Regions from separate parts of the Nocardioides sp. NPDC004968 genome, predicted to be linked through region 2. Evidence: riboswitches for the same ligand, from Rfam matches in the RefSeq annotation. Region 2 holds a riboswitch; the other holds the start of a gene.

Region 1 (11,083 bases), on a different contig from region 2:
GGTGGTCGCATAGCCTTCGGAGATCACCCGGTCGAGCTGGCGCCGCAGCAGGCCGGGGGTGGTGATGGTGTGGCGGGTGAACGGCTTGAGCGGGCCGGCCAGCACCCGGTTGCGTACGTCCTCGGGGGCATGGGCCAGGAGCACCTTGCCGACGCCGGTGGAGTACATCGGCAGGCGCGAGCCGACCGAGGAGACGATGGGTACGTTGCGGGTGCCGCGGAGCGTCTCGAGGTAGAGCACGTGGTCGTCCTCGCGAACGGCCAGATGGACCGTCTCCAGGGTCGCGCCGTAGAGGTCGTGCAGGAACGGGGCCGCGACGGAGCGCAGGTCCGTGGCGACCGGGGCGAGCAGGCCGGCGTCCCAGAGCCGACGGCCGACGGCGTACGTCCCGTCCTCGCCGCGCACCAAAGCACCCCACTCGACCAGCTCGGCGACCAGGCGGTGGGCGGTCGGGAGGGAGATGTCCGCGCGGACCGCGAGCTCGCTCAGCGTGAGCCGGCGATGACCGGCGTCGAAGGCGCCGATGAGGCCGAGGACGCGGGAGGCGACCGTGCGGCCTCCACTGCCTCCGGCCATCTCGCCCACCTCTTTCGCTCAGCGGAAGTCCGCGCTTTCATCGTACGCCTCCGGCACCTAGCGTTCGGAGCGTGACAGCGCCCACCAAGAAACAACCAGTCGAGGCTCAGGCCGACCTCTCGGCCGAGATCGCCAAGCTCGAGGCCGACTCCGCGGGCCAGAACGTACGTCAGCCTCTGCTGAACTACCCGCCCTACCGGTCCAGCATCCTGCGCCATCCCACCAAGGACCCGCGCCATGCCGACCCCGAGACCATCGAGCTGTGGGCCCCGTGCTTCGGGAACTCCGACGTGGACCCGTTCGAGGCGGACCTGACCATCGCCGGCAGCAACGAGCCGATCGGCGAGCGGATCACGGTCAGCGGCCGGGTGACCGACGGCGAGGGGCGTCCTGTGCGCAACCAGCTCGTGGAGATCTGGCAGGCCAACTCGGCGGGCCGCTACATCCACAAGCGCGAGCAGCACCCGGCGCCGCTCGACCCCAACTTCACCGGCGTCGGCCGCTGCATCACCGACTCCGAGGGGCGCTACCGGTTCCAGACGATCAAGCCCGGCCCCTACCCGTGGGGCAACCACATCAACGCCTGGCGGCCGGCGCACATCCACTTCTCGCTCTTCGGCCGCGCGTTCACGCAGCGGCTGATCACGCAGATGTACTTCCCCAGCGACCCGCTCTTCGCGCTCGACCCGATCTACCAGTCGATCACGGACCAGAAGGCTCGTGATGCCCTGGTGGCGACGTACGACCACGACCTCTCCACCCCCGAGTACTCGATGGGCTACAACTGGGACATCGTCCTGACCGGCCCGAGCCGCACCTGGACCGAGCCCGAGGAGGGCGACCTGTGAGCACCGCCATCCCCACGCCAGGCCAGACGATCGGCCCCTTCTTCGGCTACGCGCTCCCCTACGAGGGCGACGCCGACCTGGTCCCACCCGGCAGCCCTGGCTCGATCCGGCTGCACGGCTGGGTCTACGACGGCGCCGGCAACCCGATCCCCGACGCCCTCCTCGAGATCTGGCAGACCGACGCCGAGGGCAACGTCCCGCAGGCCGAGGGGTCGCTGCACCGCGACGGTTGGACGTTCACCGGCTGGGGCCGCGCCGACACCGACCTGAACGGCCACTACACGTTCTCGACGGTGCTCCCGGGTGCGTCCGCAGAGGGCTCGGCACCTTTCTTCGCGCTCACCGTCTTCGCCCGCGGTCTGCTCGACAAGCTGCACACCCGGATCTACCTGCCCGAGCACCCGGCCAACGCCGGCGATCCCCTGCTGGTGTCGCTGTCCGAAGACGAGCGTGCGACGCTGGTGGCAACCGCGGACGCAACCGGGTTGCGATTCGACATCCACCTCCAGGGCGACCGCGAGACCACCTTTCTCACCTACGGCTGAGGAGTCGAATGTCGCTGCTGTGGCCCGGCGAGGAGCGCGCCGGGGATCTCTTCTCCGAGGCCGCCTACCTCGCCGCGATGGTGCGGGTCGAGGAGGCCTGGCTGGCCGCTGTCGCGTCCTCCGGGATCGCCCCGGAGGAAGCGCGTACGCCGCTGGTCGGCCTGGTCTCCGCGGACGACGTCCCAGTGCTCGCCGAGGGTGCTGAGGCCGGGGGCAACCCCGTCATCGGACTCGTGAAGCTGCTGCGTGGCCGGCTCGACGGTGAGGCCGCCCGATGGGTCCACAAGGGCCTGACCAGCCAGGACGTGGTCGACACCGCGCTCGTGCTCTGTCTCGCCGACGTGCTCGACCGGGTCGAGGACGAGCTCGCCGCGCAGGCCGCTTCGCTGGCCGGTCTCGCCCGGCACCACCGCGCCACGGTGATGTCCGGCCGCACCCTGACCCAGCACGCGGTGCCGATCACCTTCGGGCTCAAGGCCGCGACCTGGCTCTCCGGCCTGAGCGACGCCGCCGAGGCCCTGCGCCGGACGCGTACGTCCCTGCCCGCACAGATCGGAGGCGCGGCCGGCACCCTGGCGGCGGTCGTCGGTCTGGCCCGGCTCCGCGGTCTCGGCGATCCCGTGACCGCCGCACAAGAGGCGGCCGCGACCGCGGCGACCACGCTCGGGCTGACCCCGCGAGTCCCCTGGCACACCAACCGCGCCCCGCTGACCGCGGCCGCCGACGCGCTGGTCACCGCGGCCGACACCTGGGGCCGGATCGCCACCGACGTCACCCTGCTCACCCGCCCGGAGATCGGCGAGCTCGCCGAGCCGGCCGGCGAGGGGCGCGGCGGTTCGTCGACGATGCCGCACAAGTCCAACCCGGTGCTCTCCGTCCTCATCCGTCGCCACGCGCTCGCCGCTCCCCCGCTGGCCTCCACGCTCCACACCGCAGCGGCGACGTACGTCGACGAGCGTCCCGACGGCGCCTGGCACGTCGAGTGGGAGACCCTGCAGACCCTCGCCCGTCGCAGCGCCGTCGCCGCCTCGCAGACCACCGAGCTTCTCGCCGGGCTCCGCGTCGATGCGGCCCGGATGCGCGCCACCGCCGAAGCCGCGGGCGCGGACCTGCTGGCCGAGCAGCGGTCGCTGACCGGGTTCGTGGGTGGCGAGATCCTTGCCGGGACCGAGGCGGCCGCAGGGCTCGACGACTATCTCGGTGCCGCGGACACCCTCATCGACACGACTCTCGCCCGCGCGCACGAAATCTGGAAGGACCTGCAATGACACCGAGGATCACCCCCGTCGAGCTGGCCGGAGACCCGAGCAAGCCGATCCTGGTCGTCGGCCCGTCCCTCGGCACCTCGGTGACCGCGCTCTGGGCCGCCACCGCCGAGCTGCTCGCGGACAGCTTCCACGTCATCGGCTGGGAGCTCCCGGGCCACGGCCACGGCACCCCCACCTCCGACGCCTTCTCGATGGCCGACCTCGCCGCGGGCGTGCTCGCCTGCATCGACCGGGTCCTCACCGACCGCGGCGAGCGCCACGGCACCTTCGCCTACGCCGGCGACTCGGTCGGCGGCGCCGTCGGCCTCCAGCTCCTGCTCGACGCACCCACCCGGGTGAGCGCCGCGGTGCTCACCAACACCGGCGCCAAGATCGGCGAGCCGGAGGGCTGGAACGACCGCGCGAAGACCGTACGCGCCGCAGGCACCGCCTCACAGGTCGCCGGCTCCACCCAGCGCTGGTTCGCCCCCGGCTTCCTCGAGCGCGAGCCCGCCCGGGGCGGCGCCCTGCTCCACTCGCTGCGCGACGCCGACGCGGAGAGCTACGCGCTGGTCTGTGATGCGCTGGCGGCGTACGACGTCCGCGGCCGGCTCGCCGAGATCGCCGCACCGGTCCTGGCGATCGCGGGTGTCGACGACGCCCCGACCCCGCCGGCCTCGCTCGAGGAGATCGTCGTCGGGGTGCGCAGCGGGCGGCTCGTCAGCCTCGACGCCGTCGGTCACCTCGCTCCCGCCGAGGCACCGCACGCCGTCGCCAGCCTGATCACCTCCCACGTGACGGCCTCGGACCAGGCCTACGCGGCCGGTATGAACGTACGCCGCCAGGTGCTCGGCGACGACCACGTCGACCGGGCCACCGCCGCGATCACCAACATCAACCGCGACTACCAGGACCTGATCACGCGCTACGCCTGGGGCACGATCTGGACCCGCCCCGGCCTCGCCCGCCGGGACCGCTCGATCGGCGTCCTCACCGCCCTGGTCGCCGGCCGCCACTTCGACGAGCTCGAGTTCCATCTCCGCGCCGCGCTCACCAACGGGCTGACCCGCGAGGAGATCATCGAGGTGCTCCTGCAGACCTCGATCTACGTCGGCGTACCCGCCGCCAACACCGCCTTCGCCGTCGCCAACCGCGTCCTGAACGACTGAGTCCGAACCGCGGTCCGGACTCTCACTTCGCCGACCTTCCAGTACGCCGCATCAGCACGATCGCCGCGACGAGCGTCCACACCATCGACCCCACCCGGCCCAGCGGCAGGAAGAGGTTGGCGTAGTAGACGGCGAGGGAGATCACCGACAGCATCGACAGCGTGCCCACGACGTACCCGAGGGTCGCGGTGCCCCTCCCCACCGCGCCGATGCGGACGAGCTGACGCGAGGCGGCGAAGGCGACGAAGCCGAGCGTGGTCACGTTCACCACGCCGCCGGCGTAGAAGCCGGTGAGGCGAAGCGTCGCGAGGGTGTCGGCGGAGAGGTCGGCCGCGAACACCGCGGAGACAAGGGTGATCACCGAGGACACCAGCATCGCGGCCACCGAGACGCCGGCGACCACGCCCAGGGCACGGTTGCCGGTCATCGGCACCACGACGCGGGCGAAGACCGCGAAGCCGATGACCGAGACGGCTTGCAGGATCGCTCCGGAGATCGCCGCGAGCGGGTTGGCGACCAGGAAGGCCTTGATCTGCTCGCCGGGATCGGTCGGTAGCGGGATGTCGCCGGTGGCGAACATGCCCGCCACCGGGCTCACCGCCAGGTAGGCGACCAGGAAGACCGCAGCCCCTGCGATCGCCCGGTTGTGGGCAGAGCGGGACACGGCTGTAGCTGCCTGTGAAGACGTGGTCGACGTGGACATTCTCGAATCTCCTCGCTTGCTCGGATGGGATGACTCGAGCCTTCCGCTGTCGCTCCGGCCGGGCGTCCGGTCGGACGCGGCATCGACCTACGCAGTTCTACGTACGCCTGTGTCGCTTGTCGCGGCCGCGACAAGGCGTCAGGCTGTGTCCTGATGTCGTCCACCGCAACCGTCGTCGGCGCCGGGCCCAACGGCCTGGCGGCTGCGATCGTGCTCGCGCAGCAGGGCGTGAAGGTCACGGTCGTCGAAGCCGCGGAGACCGTCGGCGGTGGGACGCGCACCGCCGAGCTGACCCTGCCGGGGCTGCGCCACGACATCTGCTCGGCGATCCATCCGCTCGGCCTGGCCTCACCGTTCCTCTGCGGCCTCGAGCTGGAGAAGTACGGCCTGACCTGGCGTTTTCCCGAGGTCGAGCTCGCCCATCCGCTCGACACAGGCACGGCAGCGCTCCTGCACCGTTCCGTCGAGGAGACGGCCGCAGGCTTGGGTGCCGACGGACAGCGCTGGCAGCAGGTGTTCGGCCCGGTCGTACGCGGCTGGGACGCGATCTCGGACCACGTCCTCGGTCCGATGGTGCGACTCCCCCGGCATCCGTTCCGCCTGGCCGGCTTCGGGATGCGCGCCGCGCCACCGGCCACCGTGCTCGCGCGGGCCTTCCGCGAGGAGGCGGCGAAGGGGCTCTTCGCCGGATGCGCGGCGCACGCTTTCCAGCCGCTGGACCGTCCGGGCCCGGCCGCCGTGGGCACCATGCTCGTGGTGAGCGGGCATCGCTACGGCTGGCCGGTCGCCGAGGGCGGCTCCCACGCGATCACCCTCGCCATGGCCGAGCGGCTCGAGGAGCTGGGCGGCACCATCGTCACCGGCACCACCGTCCGCAACCTCGCCGACATTCCGGACGCCGATGTCACCTTGTTCGACACCAGTCCAGGCGGCTTCGCCGACATCGCCGGTTCCGCCCTCCCCGAGCGGCAGCGCCGGGCGATGCGGAGGTGGCAGCACGGCCCCGCGGCGTACAAGCTCGACCTCGCGGTCCGCGGGCCGATCCCGTGGCGTGACCCGGAGGTCGGCCGCGCCGGCACCGTCCATCTCGGCGGGACGATCGCCGAGGTGGCGACCAGCGAGCGGGAGATCGCGGCGGGCAGGATGCCGGAGCGTCCGTTCGTGCTGCTCGGTCAGCAGTACGTCGCGGACCCGTCCCGTTCGGCGGGAGACCTCAACCCGGTCTGGGCCTACGCGCAGGTCCCGCACGGCTACGAGGGCGACGCCACCGACGCGGTGCTGGCCCAGATCGAGCGCTTCGCCCCCGGCTTCCGCGATCAGATCGTGGCGACGCACGTCACCACACCGGCCGACTACGCGGCGTACAACCTCAACTACGTCGGGGGTGACATCTCAACCGGCGCCAACACCCTTCGCCAGCTCATCGTCCGGCCCACCCTCGCCGGCTACGACACCGGCATCCCCGGGATGTTCCTCTGCTCCGCCGCCACCCCGCCCGGCGCCGGCGTCCACGGCATGTGCGGCTACCACGCCGCCCACCGCGCTCTACGCCACCTGGATGGGGATCACTCCCCCGCCCGGTGATCGGCCCACCAGCCGGCCCACCTCGTGTCGAGCTGCCCGAAGTCGGTGCCGTCGAGGCCGTACGTGCTGAGGATGGCCATCGACGTGCCGGCCGGGTCGGCGTCCGACGGCGCGGTGCCGGCGATCACCAGCAGGCCCTCGCCCCATGCGTCGACCGTCACGCCCAGCTGGTGCGCCGAGCGGAACCAGACCTCGCCAGTCACGTCCTCGCCGGCGATCGTCGTTGTGTAGCGGCTGCCCCGGGGCTGGTCGGCGACAGCGTCGAGGCCGAGCCGCTCGATGACGGTGCCCGAGTAGGTGCCGCGATCGGCGAAGAACAGCGTGCGGCGCGTCATGCCGGGCCGGCGCTCGAGCGCGAACCGAAGCTGATGCATGAACGACGTCCATCCCTCGGTGACATCGTCGTAGTACGAGTCCCAGTCCGGGTTGCCGGACAACGGCGCACGAGTCAGCGTGATTCGGACACCGTCGCCGTCCGGCTGGATCTCGAATTTGTCGCCGCCGTTGACGACCAGTGTGCGCCGGTCGGCCTCCTCGACGACGTCGGTGAAGTAGATCGAGTCGATCTCGGCCTCGGCCTCATCGGTGTCCCAGCCGTGCCACTGTCGGATGGCGGCCGGATCCCGCAGCGCCTGCCACGCGGCATCGGCCGAGGCCGACGCGGTGACCTCGATCCGCGGCGTCTCGCCGCGCTGAATGTCATTCATCACTCTGCTCCTGTTCGGACGGTTCGGCCACCGCGGCCGGGGCGGGATGCCCGCCGATGACCACGCGGTACTGACGACCGGTCGGGCTGTCGAAGCTTTCGGCCGTACGCCGCAGCGCTTCGGTCAGCTCCTCGGTGAATCTGTGCACGTCGGCGGCGTCAGCGAAGCGCACGGCGGCCTCGATCGTGAACGTGAGCAGGCGCTTGCCCTGCTCGTCTGCCTTGACCTGCATACGGGCTACATCCCGCACGGTGGCTGCCGCGACCCCGACCAGGTGGTCGGCGGCGAACTGGTCCATGATCCGCCCGGCGCTCTCAGCAGACTCGGATCCGCGGCCCATCACCGATGGGTCGACCACGATCGCACCCGGCTTCGCACGCACGATCCGCTCGACGAATCCGCGGCGCTTCCGCTCCTCGACCAGCTCCACCAACCCGGCCGACTCGAGCGCCCGCAGATGGTAGTTCACCCGCTGGCGAGGCAGCTCGAGCACGGCAGCGAGCTGGGTGGCCGACGTGGGCTCCTGCAGGTGACCGAGCAGCTGCCGACGAATAGGCGACAGCGCCGCGGCCACCCGGTCCGGCTCGTCGACATAGATGATGCCGTTGCTCACAAGATCCAGGATGCAATTGACAAACAGATTTGTCAATTGAGGTGATCGCCCCAGAAACCAGGTGCCACCGACGTACGTCCTGGCTAACGTCTGGCCCATGCCGCAAGCCCGTCTGCGCACCGAGCGCCTCGACCTGGTCCCGCTTTCCGAGGAGCATCTGCCGTTCCTCGTCGAGCTCAACTCGGACCCCGTGGTGCTCCGCCATCTGTTCACCCGCGCGCTCAGGCCGGAGGAGACCGAGGAGCGGATGCACAAGTGGATCCGGGTGGCGAAGGAGACGGAGGCGCTGGGCAAGTGGATCGGGTACGCGGCCGGTGAGGCCGTCGGGCTCTACATGTTCGAGCCGCCCGACAACCCGCCGCGCACCGATGCCGCCGAGCTGGGCTACCGGCTCCCGCAACGCCAGTGGCGCAAGGGCTATGCGAAGGAAGGCTCGCTCGAGCTGCTCCGCCACGGGTTCGAGGACCTCGGGATCGATCGGGTGATCGCGCAGACGATGGCGGTCAACGAGGCGTCCCGCGCGACCATGGTCGCTGTCGGGATGAGCTTCGTACGCGCCTTCCACGAGACCTTCGACGAACCGCTCGCCGGGCACGCCGACGGCGAGGTCGAGTACGAGGTCACCCGCGAGACCTGGCTCGCGCGCCACGCGGGGTAGGCTGCGAGCACGCTCGTGGCGCAGGAACCCGGTGAGAGTCCGGGGCGGTTCCGCCACTGTGACGTCCGTACAGCTTCTGGGCACGGACACAGCCAGACACTGGCCACGGGCAATCCGACCGATCGACGGGGCGAGAACCCCTAGGAGGAACTCGGCATGGCCGACTCTGCACGCGTACGCATCGCCCTTCTGTCCACCTCGGACACCGACCTGCTCTCGGCCCGTGCCAGCGGCGCCGAGTACGCCTGGGCGAACCCGTCGCGAGCGACCGATCTGGAGCAGGTCGTGGCCGACGCCGACCTGGTCGTCTTCCGGCTCCTCGGCTCGCCCACCGACCTGTGGGACGGCCTGAGCGCCGTCAAGGAGCGCGGCACGCCGGTCGTGGTCCTCGGCGGCGAGCAGCAGCCGAGCGCCGAGCTGATGGAGCACTCCACCGTTCCGATGGGTGTCGCCGCCGAGGCTCACCGCTATCTCGCCGAGGGCGGGCCGACGAACCTCGCCCAGCTGCACGCGTTCCTCTCCGACACGGTCCTGCTGACCGGCTTCGGGTTCGAGCCGCCGGCCTCCGTCCCGGCCTGGGGCGTCCCGGAGCGGGTTGTGAACCCCAGCGTGGCCCATGGGTCACCCTCAGCTTCACAACTCCCCAGGATCGGGGTGCTCTACTACCGCGCCCACGAGACCAGCGGGAACACCGCGTTCGCCCACGCGCTGGCCGACGCCATCGACGCGACTGGCGCGGCCACCGGCGTACCCGTCTTCGCGGGTTCCCTCCGCTCGGCCCCCGATGACCTCTACGAGGCGCTCGGCACCCTCGACGCGCTGATCGTGACCGTGCTCGCGGCCGGTGGCTCCGTGCCTGCCTCGGCGAGCGCCGGTGGCGAGGACGAGGCCTGGGACGTGGAGCGGATGGCGGCGCTCGACATCCCGGTGCTGCAGGGCCTGTGCCTGACCAGCTCGCGCGCGGAGTGGGAGGTCTCCGACGACGGCGTCACGCCGCTCGACTCAGCCAACCAGATCGCGATCCCCGAGTTCGACGGGCGGATCATCACCGCCCCGTTCTCCTTCAAGGAGCTCGACGAGCAGGGTCTCCCCCACTACGTCGCCGACCCCGAGCGCACCGCGCGGGTCGCCCGGATCGCGGTCAACCACGCCCGCCTGCGGCACACGGCCAACCCCGACAAGCGCCTCGCGCTGGTGCTCTCCGCCTACCCCACCAAGCACTCCCGGATCGGCAACGCGGTCGGCCTGGACACCCCGGTCTCCGCGATCCGGATGCTGCGCCGGCTCCGCGAGGAGGGCTATGACCTGGGACAGGACAACGAGGTCGTACGCATCCTCGACTCCGTCGCCGCCGAGGAGGGCGACACCGCCGCCGGCGACGCGCTGATCCACGCGCTGATCGCGGCCGGTGGCCAGGACGAGGAGTGGCTGACCAACGCCCAGCTCACCGACGCCCACGTCCGCATCTCGAAGGCCGACTACGACAAGTGGACTGCGGATCTCCCGGCTGACCTGCGCGAACAGATGGTCGAGACCTGGGGGCCGACGCCGGGGAGCCTGTTCGTCAACGACTCGGGTGAGCTCGTGCTGGCCACGCTCCAGGCCGGCAACATCGTCATCCTGATCCAGCCGCCGCGCGGGTTCGGCGAGAACCCGGTCGCGATCTACCACGACCCGGACCTGCCGCCGTCGCACCACTACCTCGGTGCCTACCGCTGGCTCGAGCACGGCTTCCGCGCCGACGCCGTGGTCCACCTCGGCAAGCACGGCTCGATGGAGTGGCTGCCCGGCAAGAACGCCGCGCTCTCGGCGTCCTGCGGCCCGGATGCGGCCATCGGCAACATGCCGCTGATCTACCCGTTCCTGGTCAACGACCCCGGCGAGGGCGCCCAGGCGAAGCGCCGCGCGCACGCCACGATCATCGATCACCTGGTGCCGCCGATGGCACGCGCGGAGTCCTACGGCGACATCGCGCGGCTGGAGTCGTTGATGGAGGAGTACGACCGGATCTCGTCCATGGACCCGGCCAAGCTGCCCGCCATCCGCGGCGAGATCTGGCAGCTGATGAAGGCCGCCGAGCTCCACCGCGACCTCGGCATGGAGGAGCGGCCCGAGGACGACGACTTCGACGACTTCATGCTCCACATCGACGGCTGGCTCTGCGAGATCAAGGACGCCCAGATCCGCGACGGCCTGCACATCCTGGGCGCCGCGCCCGAGGGCGAGGCGCGGGTCAACCTGGTGCTCTCGATCCTGCGCGCCGCGCAGGTGTGGGGCGGCGTCGGCGGCGCCGTGCCCGGGCTGCGAGCGGCGCTCGGACTCAAGGAAGGGGTCTCGACAGGCTCGACCACCGGGAGGTCAGCGGTCGACGAGATCGAGACCCAGGCTCGGGGGCTGGTCGAGCGGATGGACGCGGCCGGCTGGGACCCGGCG
Region 2 (11,083 bases):
GAGGCGGGGGCGGTAGGCGGTGGCAGCGGCAGTGACGGACTCGCCTGCGGAACCGGCTGTGTTGGTCTCACTGTGCCCATCCGGTTGGGCGCTCGCTTCGCTCGCGGGCTCAACCGGCGGTTGCTGGTCGGTCGAGCCGTCCTCATCGCTGGTCGAGCCGCCGGAGCCGCTAGGCGGAGGCGTGTCGAGACCAACACGGTCACCTTCGGCGCCCGAGTTGTCCTCCGAGTCATCCGAAGGCCCTCCCTCCGGCGGCTCGGGCGGCAACTCTTCGTCGCCGAGGATGCGGTCGAGCAGGTCCTCATCGAGCCCGGGAGCGTCGAAGGGGTTGCGACGGCGCCGATGCGGGAGCGCCAGCAGAGCAGCCCGGCGGATGTCTTCGCGGGTGACCTCGGAGCGACCGGCCCAGGCGGCGTGCGCGACCGCGGTGCGGGCGGTGACGATGTCGGCGCGCAGCCCGTCGACCTCGAACGCCGCGCAGACCTCGGCGATCTTGAGCAGCCCGGGAGCGGTGAGCCGAACCTTCCCGACGAGGGCGCGCGCGGTGGAGACCCGTGCGGTCAGGTCGCGCTCGGCGGCCTCATAGCGCTCGACGAACGCGGGAGCGTCCAGGTCGAAGGCCATCCGGCGGCGTACGACCTCGGCGCGCAGCGCCGGATCCCGGGGCGCGGCGACCTCGACCGTGAGCCCGAAGCGGTCCAGGAGCTGCGGGCGCAGCTCGCCCTCCTCGGGGTTCATCGTGCCGATCAGCACGAACCGGGCGGCGTGCTCGACCGAGACGCCGTCCCGCTCGACGCTGACCCGCCCCATCGCCGCCGCGTCCAGGAGGAGGTCGACGAGGTGGTCGTGGAGCAGGTTGACCTCGTCGACGTAGAGCAGGCCGCGGTGAGCCCGCGCGAGCAGTCCCGGCTCGAACTCGACCGCGCCACGCGACAGCGCGCTCTCCAGGTGGAGCGAGCCGACGACCCGGTCCTCGGTCGCCCCTACCGGGAGCTCGACCAGGCGCACGGGCCTGCTCTCCTCGACGGCGGCGGACCCGAAGGGCCCGTCAGGCGACTCCGCGGACGGGTCGGCCGGGTCGATCGAGAACCGATCCCCGGCGTAGACCGAGATCGAGGGCAGCACGGCCGCCAGGCCGCGCACGGCCGTCGACTTCGCGGTCCCCTTCTCGCCACGGACCAGGACCCCGCCGATCTCCGGGGAGATGGTGGTGAGCACGAGCGCGAGGCCCATGTCGTCGAGGTCATCGGCCTGGCAGCCGAGGACGGCAGAAAATGGGTAATGAACCGGCATGGAGAGGCTCCCGCTCCCTATCGCTTGGATTGGATGGACGCGGGGCCGGTCTTCGGACTTGTCGAGTCCCCCCACGAGGGGGCTCGTTCACCGCAGCGGGCCTGTGCCGGATTCTCACCGGCTTCCCAGATTCTCCCTTCCCACCGTCCTCACCAGCTCCTGTGACAGAGCCGATGACTGGGCAGTCGGGGCACCTCGCGCCTGAGCGGCCACTGTAGCGTCTGGCCTCATGATCGTCGTGGTGGGCATCGGTGCCGGAGGTTGGGACGAGATCCCCGTACGTCACCAGCAGCTGATCCGAGACTCCGCCGTCCTCCTCGGCGGCAAGCGCCATCTCGACCTCGTCCCGGACGTCCCCGGCCAGCGGCGCGAACCCTGGCCGTCACCGCTGCGCGAGGGGCTCCCGGCGCTCATCGACGGCCTCGGGGACGCGGTCGCGCTGGCCTCGGGCGACCCGCTCGTCTCCGGCATCGGAACGACCCTGATCTCGCTTCTCGGTCGGGAGAACGTACGCATCGAACCGGCCGTCTCCTCCGTCGCCCTCGCCCGCGCCCGGATGCGCTGGCCCGCAGAGTCGTGCGCGGTCGTCAGCCTCGTCGGCCGCGACGTCTCGCTGGTCGCGCGCGAGCTCGCTCCCGGCCGCCGGATCCTGGCGCTCTCCTCGGACGAGTCCACTCCTGGGCAGGTCGCGAACCTGCTGGTCACAGCCGGGTTGGGCGCCTCATCTCTGACGGTCCTCGGTGAACTCGGAACGGAGACGGAGAGCATGCAGACCGCGACCGCCTCGGCCTGGGCCCGCGAGGTGCCGCGGCTCAACATCGTGGCGATCGAGTGCGTAGGCGCACCGCTCTTCGGCTGGGCTGCCGGCCTCCCCGATGACGCCTTCGAGAACGACGGCCAGCTGACCAAGCGCGACCTTCGGGCCTCGGCGCTGGCCCGCCTCGCCCCGGTCCCGGGTCAGCACCTCTGGGACGTCGGCGCAGGCGCAGGCTCGGTGGGCATCGAGTGGATGCGCGCCCACCCCACCTGCACCACGACCGCGATCGAGGCCAACCCAGACCGAGCGGCCAGGATCGCCCGCAACGCGAGCCACCTCGGCGTACCCGGCCTGACCGTCGTCGAGGGCCGCGCCCCCGATGCCCTGGCCGACCTCCCTGCCCCCGACGCGATCTTCATCGGCGGCGGCGCGACCCGCCCCGGCGTACTCGACGCCTGTCTGCGAGCCCTCCGCCCCGGCGGCCGCATCGTCGTCCACGGCGTCACCCTGGAGACCGAGCAGCTCCTCGCCACCGCCTACCAGGCACACGGCGGAGAGCTCACCCGGATCGCGGTCGAGACCTCCGCCCCGATCGGCACCTTCACCGGTTGGGCCCCGGCCAGGTCGGTCACACAGTGGACCCACTCCATCGGGTGAGATCAGCCGGCGAGGTCGCGGCGCCACCGCGGGGTGGTCGACTCGAGGGCCGCGAGCAGCCCGACGGTCTCTGACGGGTCACTGAGACGGTCGCCGAAGAGGTCTTTGATACGCCTGAGCCGGTGGCGCACGGTCTGCTCGTGGACCATGAGGTGCTCGGCGACGACGGGGGCGCTGGGGCGGGTACGCAGCCAGACCAACATGGTCTCGGCGAGCGCCAGGCGCCGTTTCGGGGTCTCCTCCATGAGCGGCGCCAGCAGCTGTTCGTCCGCGAACCGGCGCAGCATCGGGTCGGCGTGCAGGCACAGCTCCGACTGGTGCGCGGCACACCACACGATGCCGTCCTCAGAAGCGCGGATGACCTGCTCGGCGACCAGGGCCAGGGCCCGCATGCCCCACCGAACGGCGTGGCGGGTGTCGTCGAGTCGTACCTCCCAGGTGACCGCGACCGGGCGGCTCGTCTCAGCGACCACCGCTTTGGCCCGAAGCTGTACCTCGCCCGAGGCCCCGATCATGACCATGGCACCCTCGCTCGAGCCGGCGAGCAGACGTGCCGTGGGCGCGCCGAGGTGGGCGGAGACCGGTCCACCCGGAATCACCGCCACGGCCACCCGATCGGTGATGGCCCAGCCGGCACGGCTGGCCAGAGCACGCAGGTCGCCCGCTCGTACGTCGCCGACGAGCGCCGCGAAGAGCGGCAGCCGGGGATCGATCGGCGGAGCGGGCTCGGCGAAGCCCCGCATCGCGTGCTCGAGGAGCTGGTGCTGGTAGTCCATGAGTGCCTCGGCGAGGTAGCTCACCGACGCCAGCGGCAGCTCCAGCTCGCCGGCGATCTTCGACATCTCCCGCCAGAACTCCTGCGTCGCGATGTGGTGTGCCGCTCGCATCGCATCGAGGTTGTGGCCGGCCCTTCCCTCCAGGCTGCCCAGACGTCGATAGATGTGGGCCACGGTCGCCCCACGTACGGGTGCACCGGCCATCGCGTCGACGAACAGGGAGACCGCCTCGCCGAGTGCCTCCTCGATGACGTCGTGCACCCGTGGATCGCCGAACGCGGCCACCTCGCGGCAGATGCGTCCGGCGATGCGGCGAGACAGGTCACGGGCCCGGGGCCGGTAGGCCACCACGATCTCCCGAGCGATCGCGTCGGGCGGCGGCGAAAGGTCGATTCGCAGCGTTGGCCGGGGCCTTCTCGGGATCGGGCCCGTGAACGTATCCGTAGTCGGTCGTGTCCTCGTCGTCACGCAACTCTCCTCCGCACTCGTCCCTCGCTGCGCTGCGACCTGGGGAGCCGCGCGAAGGACGACATCCCCTGCAGTGAAGGGCTCGGCCGGACCCCGCGTCCAGAGCGGCAGAGGTTCGCTCCCGGATAACCCTGAAAAGTTGTGACGGTCCTCACAACTTTTCCGTGCTGGGTCGAAGTTGTCACCAACCTGACAGTTTTGGCGGGATCCCCGACCTCGCGGCGGCATCGCGGTTGCCAGCCCTCGGCAGCGGCCGCGTCAATGGGTGGCGTCATCCATCCCGGACCGCAAGGGGAAAACGTGAGAACCAAGCCTCCACCCCGTCACCGCACGTGGGTCGCCACAGCATTCGCCGCGCTCGTGGCCACCGCGCTGCTCACGGGGGCACCCGCTGCCCAAGCCGTCGAGAACCCGACCCTCAAGGTCGACTACGACGCCGTCGGTACGACGCACATCGGTGCGCAGGTCGACTCGTCGATGGCCATCGGGCCCTCGGTGCTCAAGTCAGTCATCGACACCACCAACGGCCACATCGTCGGGGGATCCCTCGCCATCCCGACCCAGACGATGAGCTTCGACATCTTCGGGATCCCGGCCCGAGCCAAGGTCACCATGACCCAGGTCGGGTCACTGTCCGGCGCCATCGTGCCCACCAGCCAGCTGGGCAAGTCGACGCTCACCTCGACGGTCGCCTACGACATCCAGCTCAGCGACGTCGAGGCCAAGGTGTTCGGCATCTGGTGGCCATTGGCTGTCGGCAGCCGCTGCCACACCTCCGAACCGGTCACCATCACCGCCAGCACTCCTGAGGGTGAGTTCTTCACCGTCAACGGCGGCGGCCGGGTCACCTCGACCTACACGATCGGGAGCTTCACCGGGTGTGCCGCGCTGAACTTCTTCGACATCCCCGGCTTCTTCCCCTGGTTCGGCTCCATCCCGATCAACGCCCTGGTGCCGGGCACCGACAACTCCCTCGAGCTGCAGATCGCCAATCCTCGCGCGGGCACCGCGTGAGCCTCTCGGGTTCAACACAACACCACACAAGGAGAAACATCATGAAGAAGATCACCAGCCGCGTGCTCACCGGTCTCGCTGCCGGAGCCCTCGCTGTCGGGACCGTCGCGGCCATGTCCGCGCCGGCCCAGGCCGCCGCCGCCGGCTACACCCCGAACGGCACGAACCCGATCACGTTTGTCGGGAACAACGTGTCCTTCACCGCGGTCGAGGCCGACCAGACGCTGACCTGTGAGCAGTTCGACCTCACCGGCAACATCATCGACCCGGGTCAGACCCGGGAGTTCGGGGAGGCCGCCGGTACGCTGCCCAACCTCGCGTCCAGCGGCTGCACCAACCCGATCGCCGGTGACACCACCGTCGACCCGACTGGTACCTGGGGCGTGAGGGTCGACGGAGCCGAGGTCGGCTCGGTCTCGCCGGCCACGCTCACCAGCGTCACCGCGTTTGTCGAGGCCGCCGGCTGCTCGTTCAACGTCGCGGGCGAGGTGAGCGGCACCTTCAACGACTCCACGCAGGTGTTCACGCCCACCGGGTCAACGCTGACCATCTCAGACAACCCGGTCGGCTTCATCTGCCCGATCCTGGGTGTCGGACAGGGACAGTCCATCTCCGTGGCCGGGACCTGGACGGCCAACGGTCTCACCATCACCAACCCGTGATCGACCAGCGCTGAACCGATCCATCCGGGGTCTGTGTCGTTGGCAACTGCCATCGGCACAGACCCCTTCCGACATCGCCAACCCACCTCCGCTGGAGAAGTTGATGAAGAACTTGATCAATCGCGTCCTCACTGGTCTCGCCACCGGATGGCTCACTATCGCCACGGCCGCGGTGATGTCCTTGCCCGCCCACGCTGCTGCCGACACATACACACCACACGGCGGACCCGCCGTCGCCTTCATCGGCAACGAGATCGCCTTCACTGACGAGTTTGTCGGGCAGACGTTCAGCTGCGATCAGTTCGACTTGCACGGCACTCTGATCAGCGCCGATCTCAGCAGGCCGCTCGGGACCATGGCCGCCACATGGGACCAACTCGACTACGGCGGCTGCTTCAACAATATCTTCGGCGCTACCACGTTCGACCCGATTGGGACCTGGGGATTTACGATCACAGGGCCCGAGGTCGGATCGGTATCGCCCGCCAAGCTCGCTGATGTGAGCTTCCTCCTTTCGGCCGCTGGCTGCTCGTTCAACGTCGCTGGGGACGTTTCCGGCACGCTTGACGACGTCACTGGCGTGTTCACGCCCACTGGGTCGACCATGACGATCGCCGACGACCCTGCCGGATTCATCTGTCCGATCCTCGGCTTCATGAAAGACGATGCCATCAGCGTGAGCGGCACCTGGGCGATCACCGGCCTGACGATCACCAATCCCTGATCATCCGGATTGACGAGTCGAGCGAAGTTGTCACGCGCGTGACAACTTTCGCCGATTCCGAGCCCAACGCTCATCGAACATGTGGCGAGCGCCACACCCTAGGACTTAACTGGGGGCGGACACCCGTACGGCCCCTCGCCGGACCCGACCACCGTGAGGAACTCTTCATGCGCATTCCCCGCCTCGGAGCACGCGCCGGCCGAGCGACCGTCGGCGTCCTATTGCTGGCAACTACCTTCCTGGCTCTCCCCACCGGTCCGGCCACGGGCGACCCCGAAGTCGATCCGCAAAGTGCCACCAAGAGCAATGTGAAAGCTCCGATACCGGAACTGAAGGCGTTGATCGCGGACGACCCGGCCGCGGGCCTGCCGGGATTCAGCGACCTTCCCACCCCCCGGTCGATCAGCATCACCGAAGGCACCGTCACCGCTTCACAAAACGCAGTCGCTCGGCGCTCGAAGATGTCCATCACAGCTCGTCCGATCTGGGCGGCCATGTATTACGGGGAGTTCAACAATCCGATCGAGAATCCGACGGGATACGTAGGGCCAAGTTGCGTTAGAAAAGTTGCCTGCCTCCCCGACCCATTTTACCAACCGTCGTGCGCGACAGAGGATCCAAGTACACAGTGGCCGACGTCCTACTTTCGGCACCCGATGTACCCGATCAAGCCAATCGAGGGCGGTGGTGCCGAGGTGGGGATCGTCACCGAAGACAAGGTCAACCTGGTCGCCTTCGGCACCATCCCTGCCACAGCAACGCTGACGATTTCCGTCCCGCCGGTCGGCGGCAAGGTCCAGCCGTTGATGGTCCATCTGTGGTCCAGGCCGGCTGCGGCGTCGGGGTGCGCTCCGCGGCCGAGCGACATTCCAGGGGCGTCCGCGCTAGTGAACGGCAAGGTCTTCATCCAGCTCAGTGACCTTGAAGTTGACGGAGTGCCGGTCGATCTCGGTCCGCGGTGCCGGACGAAACACCCGGCTGAGCTGTATCTCTGGGGAGATTTTGCCCGCGGGAGCTACAACGCCAACAACGGCGGTCCTTTGGGCGCTTATGACGGACTACATCCGGGCTCACGGGGTCCGTTGAACAGCCCCTACTATAGAAATGACAACGGTCGCACCATCCCGCCGTCTACGGGCATCGACATTCCGTCTTTTGCCAACTGCGGCACGAACGGTGATGATCTCAGCCCCCTGGTAAGTGCTATGGCTTCAGGCCCGAACAACCCAGTGCGTGCCACCCAAGGCCAGATCAACGCCTTCAACCGAGTTCCGTTGGAAGACCTCAGCATGTGCAGCGGATCGCCAGCTAGACCTTCGTGCCCGCTGCCCGGACCTGAGGTGCCAGAGCGGCCACCCCTGCCGGACGGCGAGGGTGAGTGACCGATCAGGGCAACGCTGCTGTGTACCTCTCCTCATGGACCACCGAGGAGAGGGCGGAGCGGTGGCGCCAGCCGAAGCGCTCCAGATCGAGGACCTCGGGTACGCCGTCGACCTGACCGGCACAGAGCCAGGCGACGGGACGTACGTGGTCGGGCAGGCCGACCAGGAAGAGCAGGAACTCGTCGCGGTAGCAGCTGACCCAGCCGACAACGCCCTCGGGCTGCACGTCACCGTTCCTCACGCGGCCACTGCGTGAACCTCTCGGTACTAACCCCGCACCTCCAGGGAGAACCATGAAGAACCTCGTCAGTCGGGTGCTCACCGCTCTTGCGGCCGGGGCACTCGCAATGCAACCGTCGTAGCGACGTCCTCACCGGCGCAGGCCGATGTCGACGCTTACACACCACACGGCGGACCCCTGGTCGATCTCACCGGAGATTACGTCGACTTCACCTTCGTTGAGGCCGGCCAGACGTTCATCTGCGAAGACTTCGACATGTCCGGGACCATCCCCAATGCGGGCGCGAGCAGGCTCTTCGGGGCACCCGCTACGACGTGGGGCCAAGTCGTCCATGGCGGCTGCACCAACCCGATCATCGGCGATTCCACCTTCGACCCCATCGGTGCCTGGCAGTTCGCCATCACAGGACCCGAGGTCGGCTCGGTCTCGCCCGCCGCATTCACCAACGTGGCGCTGTTCGTCCAGGCCGCCGACTGCGCGTTCAACATCGCCGGTGCCGTGAGCGGCGTCTTCGATGACGCGACCGGGGTGTTCACGTCAACCGGGTCCTCCCTGGTCGTCACCGACACCCCGACAGGCTTCATCTGCCCGATCCTCGGCTTCGAGCAGGGTCACACCGTCAGCATGAGCGGCAGCTGGACCATCACCGGTCTGACGATCACGAATCCGTGATCGCCCGTCACACGCACCACCCACGGGCAGAGCTTCCCCGATCACAGTGGCTCGAGAGCACTACCCGCGGACGATGCTCGCGAGCTCGGCCAAGGCGTCGATCCGATGAGTTGCCCGCGAGAGGTCCTGGGTCGCGGTGAAGCTGTTGCGTACGACCGCACAGTCGATGCCCGCGGCAACTGCCGACGCGAGACCTCGGGACGAGTCCTCGACGACGAGCGTCTCGTCACGGGTCGCACCGAATCGCTTCAGCCCTGCCAAGTACGGCTCCGGGTGCGGCTTGGAGCGGTCGTAGTCCTCACGGACCAGCACGAAGTCCATGAACCCGGTGATCTGCCGCCCTTGGTGGATGAGGTCGAAGTCGGCCCGCTTCGCCGTGGTCACGATGGCCATCCGGACGTACTGCGACAGGTCGGCGAGCGCGTCGACAACTCCGTCGATCTCGATCGCCTCGGTCCGCAGATACTCCTGGTAGTAGGCGTCCCGCGCCTCACGCTGCCTGTCGATGACCGGCTCGTCGACACCGGCCGCCCGAGCCTGGGTCCAGGTGCCCAGCCCCTGGCTCATGTCGCGGAGATATCGCTCCTGATCCAGCGCCACACCGATCTCCGCCAACGCTCGTTCGCCGGCCTTGAAGTACCAGAGCTCGGTGTCCACCAGAACACCGTCATGATCGAAGAGGACGTACTTCTTCACGACCTGATCCTGACGGACTACCCAAACCTCTCCTCGTGCACCACCGTCGAGAGCGCGGAGCGGTGGCGCCAGCCGAAACGCTCCAGGTCGGGGACGTCGGGGAGGTCGGCGACGGCGCCGACGCAGAGCCAGGCGACGGGACGTACGTGGTCGGGCAGGCCGACCAGGTCGCGCAGGAACTCCTCGCGGTAGAAGCTGACCCAGCCGACGCCGAGGCCCTCGGCGGTGGCGGCGAGCCAGAGGTTCTGGATGGCGAGGACGGTCGAGTAGAGACCGGCGTCGGCGATCGCGTGGCGGCCGAGGACCGCCGAGCCGCCGCGAGTCGGGTCGTAGCCGACGACCACGCCGAGCCCGGACTCGCAGATCCCCTCGATCTTGATCTTCGAGAAGGTCTCGGAGCGCTCCCCCGCCAGCGAGGAGGCGAAGACCTCTCGCTCGGTGGCGACGTGCTCACGGAAGGCCGACAGCCTCTCGGGCGAGCGCACCAGCACGAAGTCCCAGGGCTGGGTCATCCCGACGCTCGGGGCGGCGTGCGCGGCCGACAGCACCCGCTCGAGCACCTCGGGAGCAACCGGCTCGCCGGTGAACTCCGCACGGGTGTCGCGACGGCGGTTGATCGCGTCGTACAGATCCATCAGGCACGCTCCCTGGCCGCGTCGTAGAGGAACGACTCGCCGCCGTCGCGGGCCAGTGCGGGCCCGGCGAGGATCACGGCCGCCTGTCGCAGCTCTGCTTCCTCGACCGCGTCGGCGATCGTCGAGACGGTCCCGCGCAGCACGAGCTCGTCGGGCTGGCTGGCGCGGTAGACGACCACGACCGGGCACTGCGGACCGTAGTAGGGCAGCAGTTCGGCCATCAGCTCGCGGGTGCGCCGGATCGCCAGGTGGAGCACGAGCGTGGCTCCGGTCGCCGCGTACGCGGCCAGCGACTCCCCCTCCGGCATGGCGGTCGACCGGGCCTGGGTCCGGGTGAGGACGACCGACTGCGCCACCAGCGGGACGGTGAGCTCCCTGCCCACGAGCGCGGCCGCCGCCGCGTAGGCCGGCACTCCGGGCGTCACGTCCCACGGCACCTCGGCGGCATCGAGCCGCCGGGTCTGCTCAGCGACGGCCGAGTAGACCGAGGGGTCGCCGGAGACGAGGCGTACGACCTGCTTGCCCTCGCGGTGTGCGGCGACGATCGCGCTGACGATCTGGTCCAGGTCCAGCTTCTGGGTGTCGACCAGCTCGGCCTCGGGGCTGCAGTGCGCCAGCACCTCGGGGTCCAGGTAGGTGCCCGGATAGAGCACCACGTCAGCCGCCGCGAGCATCCTCGTCGCGCGGACGGTGAGCAGGTCGGCCGCGCCGGGGCCGGCGCCGACGAAGTGGACGGTCATCGGGCTCGCCTCTCGGTTCCTTGGTCAAGGTATGCAGGGCAAGGTGCACATCCCTCGCGGAGCTCCGCGAGGGATGTGAGCCTTCGGCTGCATACCTTGACGAAGGAACAGCCCCTCATCGGACATACCTCGGCGTCCAGACCTGCCCCGTCCCAGTGACCCGGGTCGAGCTAGCCCCCACGATGACCAGGCACTTCATGTCGATCGAGGCCGGATCGAGGTCACCGAGGGTGGTCACGGTCAGCGACTCCTCCGCGCGCCCGACGTCGCGGCCGACGACCACGACGGTGTCGGGCTTGCGGTGCTCCAGGAGAACGTCGCGGGCGGTGCCGATCTGCTCGGTGCGCGAGCGCGAGGCCGGGTTGT

What was found. Region 2 has a riboswitch for cobalamin ahead of ABZU72_RS27600 (magnesium chelatase subunit D family protein). Riboswitches for the same ligand answer to the same signal wherever they lie in the genome.
Region 1: linked by a shared signal. The riboswitch ahead of cobN (cobaltochelatase subunit CobN) and the one ahead of ABZU72_RS27600 (magnesium chelatase subunit D family protein) in region 2 are both predicted to bind cobalamin.

Annotation. Positions count from the first base shown of each region.
Region 1 covers NZ_JBEXJF010000041.1:3,723-14,805, reverse strand. The annotation lists gene ABZU72_RS24880 (IclR family transcriptional regulator) at 1-576, opposite strand, end outside; gene pcaH (protocatechuate 3,4-dioxygenase subunit beta) at 648-1,424, shown strand; gene pcaG (protocatechuate 3,4-dioxygenase subunit alpha) at 1,421-1,969, shown strand; gene ABZU72_RS24865 (lyase family protein) at 1,978-3,237, shown strand; partial or broken gene ABZU72_RS24860 (alpha/beta fold hydrolase) at 3,234-3,911, shown strand; gene ABZU72_RS24855 (carboxymuconolactone decarboxylase family protein) at 4,044-4,385, shown strand; gene ABZU72_RS24850 (hypothetical protein) at 4,408-5,049, opposite strand; gene ABZU72_RS24845 (NAD(P)/FAD-dependent oxidoreductase) at 5,242-6,672, shown strand; gene ABZU72_RS24840 (hypothetical protein) at 6,654-7,379, opposite strand; gene ABZU72_RS24835 (helix-turn-helix domain-containing protein) at 7,372-7,992, opposite strand; gene ABZU72_RS24830 (GNAT family N-acetyltransferase) at 8,090-8,650, shown strand; cobalamin riboswitch at 8,628-8,773, shown strand; gene cobN (cobaltochelatase subunit CobN) at 8,807-11,083, shown strand, end outside.
Region 2 covers NZ_JBEXJF010000056.1:4,248-15,330, forward strand. The annotation lists gene ABZU72_RS27600 (magnesium chelatase subunit D family protein) at 1-1,293, opposite strand, end outside; cobalamin riboswitch at 1,319-1,460, opposite strand; gene cbiE (precorrin-6y C5,15-methyltransferase (decarboxylating) subunit CbiE) at 1,523-2,707, shown strand; gene ABZU72_RS27610 (helix-turn-helix domain-containing protein) at 2,710-3,831, opposite strand; gene ABZU72_RS27615 (hypothetical protein) at 4,252-4,965, shown strand; gene ABZU72_RS27620 (hypothetical protein) at 5,007-5,627, shown strand; gene ABZU72_RS27625 (hypothetical protein) at 5,731-6,351, shown strand; gene ABZU72_RS27630 (hypothetical protein) at 6,519-7,733, shown strand; gene ABZU72_RS27635 (hypothetical protein) at 7,738-7,974, opposite strand; gene ABZU72_RS27640 (hypothetical protein) at 8,230-8,646, shown strand; gene ABZU72_RS27645 (HAD-IA family hydrolase) at 8,707-9,342, opposite strand; gene bluB (5,6-dimethylbenzimidazole synthase) at 9,360-9,977, opposite strand; gene cobM (precorrin-4 C(11)-methyltransferase) at 9,977-10,717, opposite strand; gene cobJ (precorrin-3B C(17)-methyltransferase) at 10,833-11,083, opposite strand, start outside.